Regions from separate parts of the Nodosilinea sp. FACHB-141 genome, predicted to be linked through region 3. Evidence: riboswitches for the same ligand, from Rfam matches in the RefSeq annotation. Region 3 holds a riboswitch; each other region holds the start of a gene.

Region 1 (6,380 bases), on a different contig from region 3:
ACTAATCAAGCTCCAAATCATCCGATCGCTAGAGATTTCTGAAGGCTTTTTAACCAAAGTTTACAATATTGCTGTCTTCATTTTATGCCCGCTGCCGCTCCCTTCAAGGAACTTTTACGATGCCTCTAACTACTGACCTACAAACCATTACCCTTGGCCCCAACGGCCCCACTGTACCGGCGTTGGGGGTAGGTACCTGGGCCTGGGGCGACTCCCTGTTTTGGGATTACGGTAAAGCCTATAGCGACAGCGACCTGCACGCCGCCTTTGAGGCTTGTCTCGACGCCGGCCTGACTCTGTTTGACACTGCTGAAATTTACGGTTTCGGCAAGTCAGAGCGGCTACTGGGTCAGTTTATGCAGCAGCGTCCTCAGCAGGCCGTGATTGCTACCAAGTACTTCCCGCTGCCCTGGCGATTTTCTCAGCAGTCGGTAGTAGATGCGCTAGCCGCCAGCCTCGATCGCCTCCAGGTACCCTCGGTAGCGCTTTACCAGGTGCACCAACCGGTGAGTTTCTTGCTCAGCCAAAAAGACCTCATGCAGGCCCTAGCGGCGGAGGTTAAGCAGGGCCGCATCGGTGCCATTGGGGTGAGCAACTACCCGGCCAGCCAAATGCGCGAGGCCCACGGCTATTTAGCTGAGTACGGCATTCCCCTCGCTGTTAACCAGGTGCCATACTCTCTACTCAACCGCAAAATTGAAACCAGTGGCGTGATGGAAACGGCGCGGGAACTGGGCGTCACCATTCTCGCCTATAGCCCCCTGGCTCAGGGGTTGCTCACGGGCAAATACACCCCTGAGACCGACCTCAAACCCACTGGCGCTAGACGCATTAGCCCTAGCTTTAGCCAGGGGAACTTAACCAAGCTCAAGCCCGTGATTCAGGCGCTAAAAGAAATTGGGGAGAAGCATGAACGCACCTCCGCCCAAGTAGCCCTCAACTGGCTAGTGGCCCAGGGCAATGTGCTGCCCATCCCTGGCGCTAAAAACGCTCGCCAGGTTGCCCAAAACGCTGGGGCTTTAGGTTGGCAACTGACCGTGGATGAACGCGACCAGTTAGGTCAGTTGACTCAGGACTATCGCTAGGCTTGCAGGGGGGATAGGCTGCGATTGGGTCAGTAGGCCCGGGGATATCGCTAGGCCTGGAGGGGAGGATAGGTTGCGATCGCGGCCTATCCTCTACCGCTTCAAAGCCAAAGAATCCTTCTAACGGAAGATGTTTAATTAAAAAGAAACGGTTTTCTTAAGAATATTTTTTAGCTTGATTTGCGCTTTATTTTGTGTCAGTAAATTCACCCAAAAAATAAAAAACTATTGTTTTAATGTCCAGGTGTATCGCGAGATACAAATAGTCACATAACGCAAGGATTGTGTTGACGGTTTTCATTTTTCCCTTCTACAATTTAGAAGTCGAACAAGTCAGCCTAATCTAGTCGGCCCAATGGCTAGAGCGGGGGAACCAGTAAAGGGGCGTGTTTCCGAGTTCTCAAACCCCCATGAAGGGTAATCGGAAAAGGGTATCTCTCAACCCTAGCCCGTCAGCTAACCTCGTCGGCGTTGAGGGAGACTGAACTATCACCATTTACGCTAATGCGTTGATTGTTTCAGTGTCCTAAGTCGTGTTAACACGGCTTGTTCGCTGTTCATGACTAGGCTCCAGGAGGGTCTCATGCAGCTCAAATCGCGCACCACTGCCCCATTAAGGCAGCCATTTCTGAATGCACCTCAGGTCTCTCCCGAGGCGGCAATCAAGCCCATGATTATGCGTTTAGAGGCGGCCCTAGGTCGTCGCGATCTCGCAAAGAATATTGTTTTACTGCTGCGTCCGAAGCCGCCTGCTACAGGTCCCAATACAGACGAGCAAACGATCAATTTTGTGGTCGGATATAGTGGCTCAGCCCATAGCCAGGCAGCCCTCGACCTGGCCCTATGCGTGGCTCATCAAACCCGTTTGGCTAAGCCTAACCCTGTGCTAGTGCATGTGGTTTATGTGGTCGATAAAACTCGCCCTAAAACCATTGCCAATGCCGATCGCATTCTGTGGCAGGCGCGCTGCTTAGCTAGCGAATGGCGCGGCTCACTCAACGCCCACCTGCGGGTAGGTCAGGTGGCGACCGAGCTTAGCCAGGTAGCCAAGGAGATCGGGGCTGAAGTGTTGCTGGTGGGATGTCACAACACTAAGCACCGCCTGGTGCAACAGCTAGATTCTCAGACCCCATGCTCTGTGCTGGGGCTACCCAAGTAAATTGAGCACCTCGTCGACGTAGATCGGCATTAAGCATTGGACCTTCGGACCGTGGAGCCGTCTTATTTGGTTAAGGTCCGCGGTGCCCCCAGAAACCTATGCTGCTGGTCTAGGTATCGCAGCCACGGTTTGTTTTTGGGGAACGGTGGGGCGATCGTCTGCCCTCACTTGAGCAGCTCCATTAGACGTTCTAAGCAACTTCGCCACCTATATTCTTGAGGAAGAAACTGTGAGCTATCAAAAGATTCTGGTGGCCCTCGATCGCACTGCCGCCTCCGATCGCGTTTTTGACTATGCCCTGGGGTTGGCCCAGTCTTCCCAAGGGCAGCTACAACTGGTTCACAGTCTCAATATTGCCTCCCACGACAACCTGGGGAAGCTAATTGATGCTGGAGTAGGCCTGCAAAGCCCTACTAATGTGCAGCACGAAGAGGAGGCTGCCCGGCTACAGCGAGCTCAAGAGACCAAACAATGGCTAGAACAGTTGCGCGCTGAGGCTCTAAAACGAGATATCTCAGCAGATTTTATTTGTGAAATGTCCGAGCCTGGCTCGTTTATCTGTCAGCTCGCTAAAACCTGGGGCGCCGACGTAATTGTAATGGGCAGCAGCGGCAAAAAGGGCTTGAAAAAACTCGTAATGGGCAGCACGAGTGACTATGTGTCAAAGCATGCTTCTTGTCCAACCCTAGTGGTGCCCAACGACAGCAGTCAAGAAGTTGAACTTTTCTCTAAAGCCTCTGAACCTGCCTAAGCCGGATTTTTTAGCTGCCAATACAATACTTTCAAATAATTATTATTGGGAAAACAAGGCGGGTACCCAAATTGGTGTAGGTGTTGGGAAGTTGAAATTTTGTAGCTAATAAAAGCTTCAGTTCAAGTTAAGGCTGCTTGCCTTATCCGAATCTGCTGGACGGTTGTGCTGTTGTTTAAAGCTGGAGATTCACAGCACTAGAGGGTTGCCCCGGTTGGTAAATGTCACCGCTTCGATTTTCCAGTCGGGCTGGTTGATCAAGGTTTCTCGTAGGCTGCCTAGCAGGGCCTTTTGCTCACACACCGATAGCGATTGCAGCACTCGGCGCGAATCGCGGGCCACTCGCAGGTCGATGGTAACGGTGTTGGTTTCTGGGTCGAAGCTAGTGCGGTAGCCCGAGAGGGTCAGCTCTGGAGTTACCTGTTCCGCCATGATTAGGGCAACGGTGTTCTCCATGCTCTGCTGGCGGGGCACTTGAATGGGCTCAGTTTGGTAGCCTTCGCAGCGATCGTCGAGGGTGTAGAGGTCCACGGCGACTGGGTCAGCGGGCACCACCAACCGTCGGGCCTTGGCCTGCATCAGGCGGTTGGCAGCGACCAGCTCATTAGTGGGGTCATGCAAGGTTGCTATGGGGCCTGAGCTCTCTTCGCCCAGTGGTTCACTGGGGCTAGGGCTGGCAGTCGATTGGGTAGGGGTTGACGTGGTTACTCCTGACTCGGCCTCATTTTCCACGCACCCCCCCAGCAAACCCAGCAGCGCTAGAGAAATCACCCCAGAGATCATCCCTGAGGCCCCGGGCCGGGTATGGTGGGGACGGTATTGAACGGGGTTGGGACAACGGACCATGGCAAGTGCTTCCTGGAATCGACGACACGTGCTGTCGCTGGCTGATTTTACGGCGGCGGAGTTTGAAACGGTGATGGAGACGGCTGTGAGCTTTTGGCAGGTGCTGTCGCGCCGCACCCGTAAGGTGCCCGCCCTACAGGGGTTGGTGGTTACCAACATGTTTTTTGAACCCTCCACTCGCACCCGCAGCAGCTTTGAGCTAGCCGCCAAGCGCCTGTCGGCGGATGTGCTCAACTTTGCCCCCGGTACCTCGTCGCTCACCAAGGGTGAAACCATTCTAGATACCGCCAAGACCTACCTTGCTATGGGCACCAACTTAATGGTGATTCGCCACCAGGAAGCGGGGGTACCGGGGGCGATCGCCGCCGAAATGGACCGGCTAAACACTGGCGTCGGCGTGCTCAACGGGGGCGACGGGCTCCACGCCCACCCCTCCCAGGCCCTGCTCGATCTATTCACACTGGGTCTGACCCTTGATCCGGAACAACCCACGGCATCGCTGCTGGCGGGCAAGAAAATTGCCTTGGTCGGCGATATTCTCCATTCCCGTGTCGCCCGGTCCAACCTCTGGTGCTTGACGGCCTGTGGCGCTGAGGTTCACCTGGCGGCTCCACCCACCCTGCTGCCCCCCGGTTTTGCTGACGCCTTTATTACCCAATCGCCCATTGATATTCCCCGCGCCATTGTGCAACACAGCACCCTAGCCCCAGCCTTAGAAGGGGCTGACTTTGTTATGACCCTGCGCCTACAAAAGGAGCGCATGGCCCAGCACCTGCTGCCCAGCCTGCGAGAATATCATCAAGGGTTTGGGGTAACGCGCGATCGCATCCAATCCTGCCAACCCACCGTCAAAGTGCTACACCCTGGCCCCGTCAACCGCGGCGTCGAAATCAGCTCTGACCTAATGGATGACCCCGCTCTGAGCCTAATCAGTGACCAGGTAACCAGCGGCGTCGCCGTGCGGATGGCGCTGCTGTACCTGATGGGAGTGGGGAAGAAAGGGACTGAGGAGTGAGGGAGTAGGGGATTGGTTTTGCGTTAAGACATTTAATTCAAAACCCCATCACCCCGTAACCTCATCACTCCATCACCCCTTAACCCCATCACCCCTTAACCCCATCACTCCATCATCCCCTACGCCCCAAACCCCGGTTCCCCCGTTTCTCGCGCCAAATAGCGGCCCATCATGCCATAGCCAATTAGTCCGGCCCATTCTCGTAGTACCAAAAATTGGCGTTTGCGATTGTCTAGACTTTTCGGGACGGGGCTGGGGTGGGGGATGACCTCAAATCCTAGGCTGCGGAAGGTGAGGAGCGATCGCGCCATATGGGGCGGATCGGTGACCAAAATCAGCCGTCGAATTCCCCGAGGTTGCAGCAGTGCCGCTGTAAATAGGGCGTTTTCGTTAGTGGTGGCCGAGCAGGGTTCGCCGTCGATCGCCTCTGCTGGCAGCCCGGTGGCCTCTAGCATTTGGCCAATTTCTTTGGCATCGCTGCGCCCGCTGGCAAAGACGAGGGGTGCTCGCTGCTGCTGCCACAACTCGGCGGCCACCTGTACTCGGCTGGGCCGAAAGTCTCCCCCACGACCCAGCACCACAATGGCATCGGCAGGCTGGCCGCCATCGCGAGGAATCAGCAGCGCCAGTCCTTTTCCACCCATTTGGATCCCTAAGGGAGATAGGCCCAGACTATAAAGCAGCACCAGCAGCACTCCAGCCAAACTAATCCGACGCTTCCACCGGCGGGGGCGCACAATCCAGGGAGCGGCAATCATCACGGCCAGAACTGGCAGGATGAAGGTTGGTTGTAGGAGCAGATTGAGCAGTCGCCAGAGCGATCGCGTCAGGTCGCCCGCTGCTGTAATTTGACAGGCTGATAGATCAACCACGGTATACCTCCGGCTTAGACTTTAGATGCAAGGATGCCCACCCTATAATGCAAGGCATTGGCCATGGGGGCTGTCGGCCCCAATACGGGATACCTCCACCCCGCTCGGTTGCCTTGCTAAGGGATGGCTACACGACGTAACCGCCAGTTACGATAGACGAATTTTTGTGAAGCCAGTGCCGCCTCTGTCGTTATTTATGAGTTCTTTATGACGCTTGCTACACCAAAATCTGTGGTAGCACCTGCTGACAGCTTGCGGGTGACTTTTGCCCCGCTATCGCTCGACGAGGTCTATGGCTTGGCTGATGACCCCGCCAACGGCGCCGTGGTAATGATGAGCGGCATGGTGCGTAATAACAGCGAGGGCAAAGCCGTAGTGGCGTTGGAGTACCAGGCCTACGAACCCATGGCTCTGGAGGTGTTTAAGCAGATCGCCGCCCAGATTCGTGCTACCTGGACGGAGGCCACCCGCGTGGTGATTCACCACCGCACTGGCAAGCTGGCCGTGGGCGACATTAGCGTGTTGGTGGCTGTGGGCTGTCCTCACCGGGCTGAGGCGTTTGCCGCCTGTCAGTATGCGATCGACACCCTCAAGCACAATGCCCCGATCTGGAAAAAAGAGCACTGGGAAGACGGCTCGACCAGCTGGGTGA
Region 2 (6,380 bases), on a different contig from region 3:
TGGGGACTTGGTTGCCCGGAGTTTCGTTGGGGTAAGCTTCCGGACTCTGCCCAGGTACTCGCTCAGGCGCTTGGGTAGGAGCCTGTCCAGGATTTTGGCCCTGACGAGGAGTTTGCATCTGTCCAGGATTTTGGCCCTGCCCAGAGTTCGGAGACTGTCTGGGGACTTGGTTGCCCGGAGTTTCATTGGGGTAAGCTTCTGGACTTTGCCCAGGTACCCGCTCAGGCGCTTGGGTAGGAGCCTGTCCAGGATTTTGGCCCTGACGAGGAGTTTGCATTTGTCCAGGATTTTGGCCCTGGCGAGGAGTTTGCATCTGCCCAGGATTCTGGCCCTGGCGAGGGGTTTGAGTTTGTCTAGGAACTTGGTTACCCGGAGTTTCATTGGGGTAAGCTTCTGGACTTTGCCCAGGTACCCGCTCAGGCGCTTGGGTGGGAGCCTGTCCAGGATTTTGACCCTGGCGAGGAGTTTGCATTTGCCCAGGAGTTTGGCCCTGACTGGGGGTTTGAGACTGCAAGGTCCCGTGGGTATCGGCAAGGACAGCAGGAGCAACTGCCCCAGCTAGAAAGAGGGCTGAAATCGTTCCTATGGATAGTCTTTTCATGACGGACCTCAAATTTGGATCTTGTACAAGATTCGCGATGGCTTTTTAACGGCAAAAGAATCTTGGCTTGTGACCCAGAATTCTGCGCCTCTTGCTTTTTTGATGGTTCTTTCTAAGCTGAGAAGGTTTGAGCCTAGAAAGACAGATCGAAAAAGCGAGAGATTAAACTCTAAGCTTCACAAGCTCTCAATCCAACCTAAGGATAATTTTATAAAGTGAAGTCGCTCGCAAGGAAGAGATGATCCCCCTAAATTTGACAGATCTACACTTAGACTAAAAACCATAAAAAAATTATTCGCTTACTAAAAAATGTGGTCGCTGATAAGGGTCGTGCGATCGCCCCAAAAGCATCTACCCCTCGATAGGATCTTAGAATAACTGTTAGCTACTGTGGCCAAATTGGCTCTCCTGTAAATAATTCACACCCTCATAAGGAGAGGCTTTTGTTTTAAGCACAGATAAATTTTCTCGATAGGTTCTACCATTTGATACTTTTTAAAGCTGCAAAAGTAAGGGTGCATCACCCAGTGGGGTAACGCACCGTTAATACAGTTAGCTGCCTGTAGACGATCACTCGGCTCGGCTCTAGCCCACAGATGGAATTGCTCTGGGTCGAGCCACCTACAGCAGGAATCGCATGCCCACGTAGGCGCTGATAGTAATCAACTGTAGCGCCATGATCGGCAGGCCATAGTTCAAAAACTGTCGAAACGAAATCGGCTTACCGTGCTGTTCAGCAATCCCCGCCGCCACAATGTTTGACGATGCGCCGACTAGGGTGCCGTTGCCGCCCAGGGTCGCGCCAAACATCATGGCCGCAAACAAAGGCAAAATCTCGGGCGAAATCTGCCCGGCAAAGTCGGGCGACAGCAGCTCCGGCCCGGCCAAATTGACGTTGACCAAGTATTCCTTGAGCAGGGGCACCATCGCCACCACCAGGGGAATGTTGGGAATCAGGCTGGAGAGAATGCCAGTGACGAACAACAGCAGCATCGAGCCTAGGGCGATGTTCTTACCAATTACAACCCCCAGCAGCCCTGAGGCCGAGCTGATCACCCCAGTTTCTTGCAGGCCGCCAATCAGCACAAAGACGCTCATGAAAAAGATCAGCGTGCTCCAGTCGACATCGCGCAGAATGTTGTGCACGGTGTCGATGCCGCTGTGGTGGGTGAGCAGCAGGCAGAGAGCGGCCCCCAGCAGAGCGATCGTAGGGGGAGAGACTGGCACTGGCAGGCTTTCGCCCACTACAAAGAGCCCCAGCACCAGGGCCACAATCAGCCCACCCAGAGCCAGCATGCGGGGATGGTTGACGACCGGATGAGGCAGGTGGTCGAGGTCATCGAGCTTTTTATTCCAGGTGTTGGGAAAGAGGATAGGCAGCATGAAGACGATAGTGGCGATCGCCACTACGCCCCCCAGACTGAGCTTGGTGAGATATTCCAAAAAGCTCATGTTAATCGCGTCGCCCACAATGAAGGTGGCCGGGTCGCCCACTAGGGTGAGCAGGCCGGCGCTGTTGGCCACAAATACCATCAAGATCAGCAGGGGTACGAAGTTGATGTTGAGCTCTGCCGCCATGGGTGGAATCAGCGGCGCCAGCAGCATGACGGTGGTGGCATTGGGCAGCATGGCGCAGATCGGAGTGGTAATAGCCACAATGCCCAGCAGCAGCCGCTTGCCCTCCCCGCGGGCCATAATCACCATTTGGGTAGCTAAATATTCAAAAATTTTGGTGGGTTCAAAGGCCCGCACCATCACCATCACCCCAAAAAACAGCGCCAGGGTGGCGTGGCTGTTGCCGATGTAGCCAATGGCTTGCTCAAGAGTCAGCACATGAAAAAATATCAGCAGCATTGCGCCCAAGAGGGCCGCAACGGTGAGGTGCATGCGCTCGGTGGCGATCAGGGCCAATACCCCAAAAAAGACCACCGATGCGGTGATCTCAGACCAGGTTTCCATAGCCTGTCTCCTGTTGTGGTGCTAAACGAAACCCTTAGACAAAACCTTTATCGAGGGTGTTAACTATCCTAGGAGAACTATGGATAGCGTTAGAAAAAGCTTCCAGATGTTCTCTCCCAAGGCCGACGGAGTTAGCTGACGGGCGAGAGGTGAGAGAGCCCCTTCTCTGGCGATGCGTTTCGCCCTGAGATAAGCCCCAAAAGTTGGTTCCTCCGCATCAGTCAACTCTCAACGAGCGCTGACTTAGGCCGCGTAACCATTGAATTGACTGCGAATTTGGCAAATCTGCCCGAAATCAACAATTTGTAAGGCTTAGGGGCCGCTAGTTCCAGGGTTGACGGGAAGGGCCAACCCCGGGGATGAAGCCTTGCTGACCACCTCACGCACCCGGTAAATGGGGCGCTGCTGCGATTCGTGGTAGGTGCGCATGAGCAGTTCGGCCAGCAGGCCAAAGCTAAACAGCTGAATGCCCGCCAGCACCAGCACGACAACGAGAACCAGCAGGGGGCGATCGCCAATATCCTGACCGGCCAAAATCTTCACCAGGGTGAGATAAATTCCCAAGGCAACGCCCAACGCCATCGACGCCAGCCCCAAGCTGCCAAAGACGTGCATGGGCCGGGTGAGAAACTTCTTCATAAAGTAGACGGTAAGCATGTCCATCACCACGCGCAGGGTGCGGCCCAGACCGTATTTGCTGGTGCCAAAGCGGCGGGCGTGGTGGGTGACGGGCATCTCGGTAATGCGGGCCCCTTCGATAAAGGCCAGAGCGGGCAAAAAGCGGTGCAGCTCGCCGTAGAGGTTGAGGTCGCGGATCAGCTCGGCTCGGTAGGCCTTGAGGGAGCAGCCGTAGTCGTGCAGCTCAACCCCGGTGACCCCAGCAATCAGCCAGTTGGCAATTTTGGAGGGAATTAGCCGGGTAAAGGTGTTGTCTTGGCGGTTTTTGCGCCAGCCGCTGACCAGGTCGTAGCCCTCGTTGAGGCGATCGAGCAGGCGGGGAATGTCGGCGGGGTCGTTTTGCAGATCGCCATCCATGGTGATGACGATTTGGCCACGGGAATGGTCAAACCCGGCAGCCATGGCGGCGGTTTGGCCGTAGTTGCGGCGCAAGATCACGGCGCGCAGCTGGGGATATTGCTGGGCCAACTCGCGTAGGCGATCGCTCGATCCGTCGCTGGAGCCGTCGTCTACCCCCAAAATTTCGTAGGTGTAGCCCAGCCCGTCAAGCGCTCCGGCGATCGCTGCCACTAAGGCAGGTAAGCTCTCGTACTCGTTGTAGACTGGCACCACCACCGAGATGTCGATGGGGGGCGTAAAGGTCGGCAGTGCAGAAAGCGAGGGGGAATGGGTAAATGTCATGGCAGCTTCAGCACAACGGGTGAGACCGGCAAAGTCGATAATCTGTGCCGTCTAGGCAGACAACAATTTATTTGAGTGTACTGGAAAGGCCCTGCCCAAAAGTGGCTAATGCAGCACCCAGAACCTCGGCCAGGGTGCTGACCACCCGATACAGCACCACAGCGCTGAGCACCACGGCAGCAGAGAATTGTCCTTGAAGCAGACTGAGGGCGATCGCCTCAAACACGCCCAGGCCACCCGGTGCGCCCGGCACCACTAGCCCCCCCAGCCAGGCCAAACTAAAGGCGCTGATGGTGCTGGGCCAGTCGCTCGCCGCCAACGGTGTCACGGCCCTGAGCACCAGGCAAAAGCCAAGGCCGCGTAGGGCTACGTAGCCGAGCTGGCCGAGCAGGGGTTTGAAAGGGTAGTGGCGAAGGCCGGGAGTGGAGGGAGATGAGGGAGAATTTTCGGCGTTGCTTAACGCAGGTATGATTTGCCCCCCCGCCCCCCCCAAATTAGGGGGAGGCAGAGTCTCAAAGTCCCCCAGAATTGGGGAATTTAGGGGGCCATGCAGAGTCTGGAGGTTTTGCCGGTTCATGCCTCGATTCAGCAACGCCGAATCTTCGGTAGGTGGGTGGGCAGCTTTGGAGCGGCTGAGGCGATTGACTAGAGAATTGAGCCAGCGGGGGGAAAGGGTGGCGAGGACAATGCCCAGGCCCAGAAGCTGAAAGGGCCAGTAGTGAGTGGGAGTGGCAATGCCCACGACTAAGGCGGCGGCGGCCATGAGGAGGGGTTCTAGAGCGGTGCCGATGATGGCGGGGCCGTTGTCGACCCCTGCATGGCGCAGGGCACGCACTCGGCCAAAGAAGTGCCAGACGTTGCCGGGCAAGTATTTCAGCAGGTTGGTTTGCAGGTAAACGAGAACGCTCCAGCTGCCGGTAATGGGCTGTTGCAGAGCTTGCAGGGTCCAGCTCCACACCCAGCCAGCCCAAATGTGGGCCAGCAGCGTCATGCCGAGGGCCACTAGCAACAAGCTCCAACCCTGGACGCCAATGCGCAGGGCGCTAATCTCAGCCCAGTGACGCACCAGGGTGTGGAGTAAGAAGGCGATCGCCGCACCCACCACTACCCAGCGAGCTAAGGGCTTTAGGCGCGTTAGCCAAGCAGCATGCAAAAACGACAAGGGCACCCCTCAAACAGGCAAACGCTGCTTGGACTATAGCGCGCCCCCTGGGCAGTAACTGGTCATCACCCGCCCCGCCCGGCGCAGCTGCCGATGGTAAGACGCGCTCACGGGGTGCGACAGATCGGTTAACGAGTCGATGCCAATGCCGTTGCGGCCCTGGTCAACCCCTGAACTGTGAATATAGTCGCCCTGACCCAGGTAGAGGGCCACATGCTTAGTGCGTTCTGGGGTGCCAAAAAAGATTAAGTCACCCGGCAGTAGCTCATCCCAGCCGATGGGCTGGGTAAAGGCCTCCTGCTGGTATGAGTCGCGGGGCAGACGAATGCCCACCGAGGCAAAGGCTGCCTGCATTAACCCTGAGCAATCGTAGTTGGGGCCAACAGTGCCGCCCCAGAGGTAAGTGTTGGGTGTGGCCATCGCCCGCTGCGTAAAAGCGATCGCCTCCGGCAGGCGAGGCTCAATGGCGCTGCGATCGAGGGAGACAGGTTGGTAGGACTGTTCAGCGGGCTTGAGCGCATCCCCATCAGCAGCGCTGATCCAACCGGGATAGTCGTCTTCGCAAAGGATCACCGCGTAAGCCTGGGGGGATGCTTGCATCAGCCGCAGATGCCGCCCCACGGCTGCCTGGGTCACCAACCCCTCCAACGCGTCAGTTTTGTAGAGGTTGAGGGCCTGATCACAGATATATTCCTGCCCAAAGGATGCAAATAACCCTTCTTGACTAGAGAATGCCGCACTCGAATCCATAGTCACCCCCACTTCCCCATCTCCCTCACCTTCCCTATCTCCCTCACCTACTTCCCCCTATCTCCCGTATTCCGTACATTCACCACCTTCTTCAGCACGTTAAACCAAAAGGTCGACCCCATAGAAATGGCGAAACCGCTGACCAGCCAGCCCAGCAAACGGCGCGGCACAAAGGGAACCGGCCACGACTGCTCGGCCACTAGCTGCTGCTGCACCACCACCTCGTTGTAGCCCAGCGGGAAAGGAATCTCGTCGAGGGCCTGGTTGACGGCGGTCTGCACCTGTTTAATGTCTTGGTCAAAATTGCCGGTCGATCCAGCTGCTAGCTGGTCGGCAGTTTGGGTAATCGAGTTGCGCAGAATCGGGTCTACGGCCAGGCGAGTGGCAATGTGAAACGAGTCGGCGTTGATAGAGACCGCTGTGGCAATGCCGATCAGCAGCGCGACCGCCTTAGCGTTGCGCTTGTAGACGCCGGTGGCCCGCTCCATGCCGCGATCGAACCACTTTTCAAGTTCGAGGCCAAACAGCTTTACGTCATCGCGGGCGGTG
Region 3 (6,380 bases):
ACATAGCTATCGGTGCGGTCTAAAATGCCGCCGTGGCCGGGGATGAGGGCTCCAGAGTCTTTGACCCCGGCATCTCTTTTCATCAGCGATTCGGTGAGGTCACCCAGCAGGCTGGATGTGCCCACCATTAGGCCGAGGGCAGCTCCAGTGGCAGGCCAGATAGGCCATTGCAACCAGTGACTGCCAATCAATGCCACCACCATGCTGCCCAGCATGCCGAAGACCGCCCCTTCAACCGTCTTCTTGGGGCTGATGTTAGACAGCGGGGTGCGGCCAATAATTCTTCCAGCCGTGTAGGCCCCAATATCCGAAGCCCAAATGCAGGCAAAAGCTAGCAGGGTGATAACAAGACCGTAGGGTAGAGCATCTAGGGCAGGGGGCCAAGTTGCGGGCCAGAAGCCGCCCAGGGGCAGAGTGGTAGCGGTGTCGCCCAAGTCGCGCAGGCGCACCCAAAAGCTGGGTAGATAGCCACCGTAGAACAGGCCCAGGATAGACGCTGCCACATCGGCAATGGTGGCCACCTGGGGTTGGAACAGCAGATAAAAGCAGATAAACGTGCCGCTGAGCGGCAGCAGAGCGTCGGCCAAGGGCGGCGACAGGTGGGCAGTAATCAGCAGCAGCTGGCTTACCACCAGGGTAGTTTTGGCCGCCGGCAAGATGCCTTTGGCTTTTACCAGGGCAAAAATTTCGAGCTGCCCCAAGAAAATCAGCACCCCAAAGCCCAGGGTGAAGTACCAGCCCCCCAGCAAAATCATGACCAAGGCGACCGCGATCGCCACTATTCCGCTAATGATTCGAGGCCAGAGCATAGGTGGAAGTGCAGAGGGGGTTTAAACAGAGCGCGTTGCCTCCAGTTTTGAGGCAGCGACTGTCATGCAGCTTATTACACTGTGCCACATTCCCCTAGAGTCCCCGCTAGGAAACCAAGACAGGAGGCTAGCGGTAAGAGCAGGCCAAAGGCGTACCCGCCCGGTTAAACCTGTCTTTAGCCAGTAGAGGTGGCGAGCTGGGGATAGCCTGCTTCCACTAAGGCGCGATCGCGAATGCGGCAGGAATCGCACCGCCCACAGGGCTCCGCACCACCCAGATAGCACGACCAGGTTTGCGCGATCGGCACCCCCAGGGCCACCGCTCGACGCACAATATCTGCTTTAGAATCCACCACCAAAGGCGCAACCAGTTTGGGGGCATGACCTTCTAGCCCCGCCTTTGAGGAGAGCTGAGCTAGCTGCTGAAAGGCAGCCAGATATTCAGGCCGACAGTCAGGATAGCCAGAATAATCCACCGCGTTGATACCCAAGTAAATCGCCTCGGCCCCCTTGGCTTCGGCCAGGGCTAGAGCCAGGGCAATAAACACCGTATTGCGCCCCGGTACGTAGGTGGAAGGAATGCCCGCGTCAATGCCTTCCTGGGGCAGCGGCTGGGCCAGGTCGGTGAGAGAAGACGCGCCCCACTGGGCCAGATCGACATCGATGAAGTGGTGGTCTGCGATCGCAAAATGCTTTGCCACCGCCTTCGCTGCCTCTAGCTCGCGCTGGTGCCGCTGGCCGTAGTTAAACGACAGCGCCACCAGGTCATAGCCATCGGCGATCGCCTGGGCAGCGGCCGTAGCCGAATCGAGACCACCCGAGAGCAGCACAATGGCTTTAGGAGTAAGGCTTGACTGAGCCATAGGGCAAATGAAGACCGGAGCGACTAGTTACCCATTTGTACGATAGCTAGAATAGCCCAACGCTGCGCAAAAACCTATGGATTTTGGGTTTCTAGTACCGACAGATGACTGCGTTTTGCTGGAATCTTTGCCCCTTCAATCAATAGGTAATTACTCATGTTAAGTGCATTAAAGTCTGTGCTTCTTTAAGCAATAAGTCATTACTTATAGCAAATGTTTGGCGCTGACGAATCATTATTGTTAACAAAATAAGTCATGAGCTAATATCCATTGCACCTTTAAATAGGGAGAAGTCAAGCTATTGAGAGAAAACAGATCTTTACCTAGGATAGATACATTGAGTGCTGCTAAGTTTCTAGTTGACAGGCTCAGATTCTTACGCTTAAACTCAGTAAATCGAACAAGTCAGCCTAGTCTGCTAACCCTGTGTCTTTAGGTTTTTGCCTTTAAGTGTCTGGGTATGCAAGAGCGGGGGAACCAGTAAAGGGGCGTATTTCCGAGTTCTTAATACCCAAATTGAGGGTAATCGGAAGAGGACATCTCTCAGTCCTAGCCCGTCAGCTAACCTCGTCGGCATTGAGGGGAGATTGAATCGTCAGCATTTTTACTAATGTTTGGCTGTTTCAGTGTCCTAAGTCGTGTTAACACGGCTTGTTCGCTGTCCATGATTAGCCTCTAGGAGTGTTTCATGCAGCCCAAGTTGCGCACCCGTGCGGCTGCCCGTTCGGGGCAGACCAAGTCTGTCAAGCCGCCATTTCGCTTTCCGTTGGAAAGGATTGTCTTACCGGCGATCGCGTTTCTCGTCGTGCTGCTGGTTTGGTGGGTGGTCGCCACATTTTTCACCACGCTGATGCCTACTCCTGGGCAAGCGTTTATGGCCAACCTCGACTACATCTTTAATCCCTTTTTCCGGCGCGGGCCGGGCAATTTGGGCATTGGTTGGCTGCTGCTGGCCAGTTTGCGTCGGGTGCTGCTGGGGTTTTTGCTAGGCACGCTAGTGGCCATTCCAGTCGGCTTTTGGATTGGTCTATCGCCCCGCGCCATGATGGCCATCAACCCCATCGTGCAGCTGTTTCGCCCGGTGTCTCCGGTGGCCTGGTTGCCCATTGCCCTATCAATCTTTAACCTGGCCAATCCATCGGCTATTTTCGTAATTTTTATCACTTCCCTGTGGCCAACGGTGATCAACACCGCCCTGGGTGTGGCCAGCGTTCCTAAAGATTATTTAGACGTGGCGCAGGTGCTAGAAATGCCCCGCTGGCGGCAGATGACTAAGATTATTTGGCCAGCCAGCCTACCTTATATTTTCACGGGTTTGCGGCTGAGCTTGGGGATCGCCTGGCTGGTAATTGTGGCAGTTGAAATGCTCACTGGCGGCATTGGTATTGGCTTCTTTATTTGGGATGAATGGAACCGGCTCAGCCTTAGCTCGGTATTTTTGGCGGTGGTTGTTATTGGTCTCACCGGCCTAGTATTGGACTACGGCATCACTCTGCTCGAGCGCTGGGCAACCCACCGTCCTGCCAAAGCTATGTAGCCTTCAAGCTAACTGGCAAAACCTCTCAGTTCACTGCTGAGCAAATTCTTTGAAGAGCAGGTTTTGAGTAGGCAGCCAAACGCGGCTGGTCAGTCCAATCCCTTCCTGACACCTCACAGACAACAAGGATTAAAGCCATGACGATGATCAACCGGCGATCGCTCTTGCAAGGGGCGGCTGGGTTTACGGCGGGGCTAGCGGCTTCGGCCTGTAGTCAGGCGCTGCGATCGAGCAGTCCATCACCTAGCGGCGGGGCGGCTCAGGCCGCCAACGTTGAGCAAGTGGTTGACCCAGCTAGTTTAGAGCGGTCCCACATTAAGGTGGGCTATGTGCCCGTCAATGACTGCGCTCCGTTTGCGATCGCCCAGGCCAAGGGCTTTTTTCACAAATACGGGCTGACGGTTGCCCTCAACCGCGAGGCCAGCTGGGGCACCTCCCGCGATGCCGTCATCTTTGGGCGGCTTGACGCATCCCCGGTAGTCTCTGGGGCCGTCACCAACGCCCGGGTTGGGGCTGAGGGTGCTCCGGCGGCCCCTATGTGTGCGGCCCTGACCATTCATCGCCATGGCAATGCCATGACCATGAACCGCGCCATGTGGGATTATGGCCTGCGCCCTTGGCGAGAATATAATGGCGATCTGGAGGCCTTTGGTCGCGATTTTCGGGGCTATTTCGATAGCATACCCACATCTCAAAAGGTCTGGGCCGCGGTGCTCAGTTCAGCCATCTACGAATACTTCATTCGCTACATCTCAGCGGCGGCAGGGGTTGACCCGGTAGAAACGTTCCGCATCATTATCAGTCCGCCGCCGCAGATGGTCTCCAATATTCGCATTGGGGCCATGCAGGCTTACATGGTAGCCGAGCCGTGGAATACCCGTGCCATCACCGGCAACGAGGGTGTCGGCTTTACCTTTGCCCACGGCAAAGAGGTGTGGCAGGGCCACCCTGACCGGGTGCTGGCGGTGATGGAAGACTTCATCAACGAAAACCCCAAGACCTACCGCTCCCTCGTTAAGGCGATGATCGAGGCCTGCCGCTACTGCGACGACCCGGCCAATCGCACCGAAGTTGCAGAGATTATCTCGGCCCGATCGTTTACTGGGGCAAAGCCTAAATTTACGGAACCTGCTTTGGTGGGCAACTACAACTACGGCGGTTTCGACGGCAAAGATCGCACTGTTCAAATGCCAGATAGTACCGTCTTCTTTAAAATGCCCGAGAACCTGCCTCATCCCGCTGGCGACCATTCCACCTTTATGTGGCAGTCTCAGTCAATCTGGCTGATGACCCAGGCCACCCGCTGGGGGCAGATTGAGGAGTTTCCGGCCGATGCAGAGGCCAAAGCTAAGCAGGCCTGGCGCACCGATTTATATCGAGACATCGCAAACGAAATGGGTATTGAGTGCCCAGCAGATGACTACAAGGTAGAACCTGGGGAGCTATTCATCGACGGTCTTGCCTATGACCCCAGCGACCCAGTGGGCTATTTGAACGGGTTTGAGATTCGCGCTAACCGTCCCCAGCGGATCTATATGGGGTGAGAGATGGCTGGTTGAAGGGCTGACATGTCAAGATCTTTAAACCGACCCCCTTAAGCTAAGCCCGTTGCCCCGCAAACAGTCTTCCTTGCTCTAGATGCAATATTCAGGAGAAAACCATGGTCAAATCAAGTCAATACTCACAGCCCTCTGAGCAACGGCAGGCTGAGCTTGGAACCAATTTTTTGGTCATTCAAGACCTGGTAAAGGCTTACCCTAGCGCTGGTGGCGACCCCACAGTCGTGCTCGACAACATCAACCTCACCGTCGGCGCCAACGAATTTATCGCCATTATTGGCCACTCGGGCTGTGGTAAATCGACGCTGCTCAAGATTGTCAGCGGCCTAGAGCAGGCTACCTCAGGCGGGGTGCTTTTGGAAGGGAAACCAATCAAAAAGCCAGGGGCCGATCGCATGATGGTGTTTCAAAACTATTCGCTGCTGCCCTGGCTGACAGTGCGCGAGAATGTGCGGCTGGCGGTGAATGAAGTGTGCGACCATCTTTCTCCCCGCGATCGCACTGATCTGGTAGAAGAACACCTAGCCATGGTCAACCTCACCGACGCAGCCTTGAAATACCCTGACGAGCTGTCGGGCGGCATGAAGCAGCGGGTCGGCATTGCCCGCGCCCTGGCGATTCGCCCCAAAATGCTGCTGATGGATGAACCCTTTGGTGCGCTCGATGCCCTCACCCGCGGTCACCTCCAGCGCCAGGTGCTGGATATCTGGGAGCGCAACCCCCAGGCGGTAATGATGATTACCCACGATGTGGATGAGGCGATCTATATGGCCGATCGCATTGTGATGATGACCAATGGCCCCAATGCCCACATTGGCGAAATTTTGGAGGTGCCGTTTAAGCACCCGCGCGATCGCACTGCCCTGCGCGAATCCAAAGAGTACTTTGAACTCCGCAACCATGCCCTTGGGTTCCTCGATAGCTACTTTGAGCAAATGAGCTAGGGGCTTTGAAAAGGAAACGATAAACTCAGCTCACTGGCTCTACTCCGCTAAGACGTAGCGGGTGAGCACGCGCATGATTTCGTTGATGCGTCCGGTGGGCTGGGGTTTGCTCCATTCGCGCACTTCGGCAAAGCCGAGGCGATAGAGTTCGTGGATGATGCGCTCTACGCCGTGGGCGCTGCCGATGACCAAGATGCGAATGACCTCGCGCCCCGGCTCGGCAGCGGGTTCAATAGTGACTTGCAGAGCAGGATTTGACAGGATTGAAGGCATAAACGCTTGCGGCATAGAAAGCTCCTTGTTGGCTTAATGGATCACAAGATAGCACCGATTACACGGTCGTGATCCATTAAGCCAACATTTACGTAGCCATGACTCTCTGACACAGTTGGAGCATGGGTAGAGCAAGCCAAGCACTAAAGCAGGTTTTAGACACCTACGGCATTAGCCAAAATCAGCTTGCCGTGACAATGGGTGTAGAACGAGGCAGCGTCTTCCGCTGGTACCACGACAAACGCGACCCTACAGCAGAGACAGTAGTAGAAATTGTTGAAGCCTTGAAAATTCTCGACTCTCAGGCCGCAGAAGATTTTGCACAACTTTACCTAGGAAATATATTAAGGGCTAAGCCGGAAGAAGACGATCTTATATAACTAACATTTGCCTTC

Evidence for each region. Region 3 has a riboswitch for cyclic di-AMP ahead of ntrB (nitrate ABC transporter permease). Riboswitches for the same ligand answer to the same signal wherever they lie in the genome.
Region 1: linked by a shared signal. The riboswitch ahead of H6F59_RS10000 (universal stress protein) and the one ahead of ntrB (nitrate ABC transporter permease) in region 3 are both predicted to bind cyclic di-AMP.
Region 2: linked by a shared signal. The riboswitch ahead of H6F59_RS11615 (ArsB/NhaD family transporter) and the one ahead of ntrB (nitrate ABC transporter permease) in region 3 are both predicted to bind cyclic di-AMP.

What each region holds. Positions count from the first base shown of each region.
Region 1 covers NZ_JACJPP010000011.1:311,532-317,911, forward strand. The annotation lists gene H6F59_RS09995 (aldo/keto reductase) at 120-1,085, shown strand; cyclic di-AMP (ydaO/yuaA leader) riboswitch at 1,411-1,570, shown strand; gene H6F59_RS10000 (universal stress protein) at 1,669-2,244, shown strand; gene H6F59_RS10005 (universal stress protein) at 2,474-2,995, shown strand; gene H6F59_RS10010 (hypothetical protein) at 3,185-3,841, opposite strand; gene H6F59_RS10015 (aspartate carbamoyltransferase catalytic subunit) at 3,840-4,856, shown strand; gene H6F59_RS10020 (YdcF family protein) at 4,976-5,728, opposite strand; gene H6F59_RS10025 (molybdenum cofactor biosynthesis protein MoaE) at 5,936-6,380, shown strand, end outside.
Region 2 covers NZ_JACJPP010000011.1:682,587-688,966, reverse strand. The annotation lists gene H6F59_RS11620 (hypothetical protein) at 1-601, opposite strand, end outside; gene H6F59_RS11615 (ArsB/NhaD family transporter) at 1,223-2,560, opposite strand; cyclic di-AMP (ydaO/yuaA leader) riboswitch at 2,667-2,820, opposite strand; gene H6F59_RS11610 (glycosyltransferase family 2 protein) at 2,873-3,919, opposite strand; gene H6F59_RS11605 (UPF0104 family protein) at 3,987-5,081, opposite strand; gene H6F59_RS11600 (C40 family peptidase) at 5,115-5,831, opposite strand; gene H6F59_RS11595 (hypothetical protein) at 5,879-6,380, opposite strand, start outside.
Region 3 covers NZ_JACJPP010000003.1:73,143-79,522, forward strand. The annotation lists gene H6F59_RS01055 (phosphatidate cytidylyltransferase) at 1-809, opposite strand, end outside; gene queC (7-cyano-7-deazaguanine synthase QueC) at 986-1,672, opposite strand; cyclic di-AMP (ydaO/yuaA leader) riboswitch at 2,104-2,263, shown strand; gene ntrB (nitrate ABC transporter permease) at 2,361-3,209, shown strand; gene H6F59_RS01070 (ABC transporter substrate-binding protein) at 3,347-4,753, shown strand; gene H6F59_RS01075 (ABC transporter ATP-binding protein) at 4,870-5,712, shown strand; gene H6F59_RS01080 (hypothetical protein) at 5,752-6,000, opposite strand; gene H6F59_RS01085 (helix-turn-helix transcriptional regulator) at 6,108-6,365, shown strand.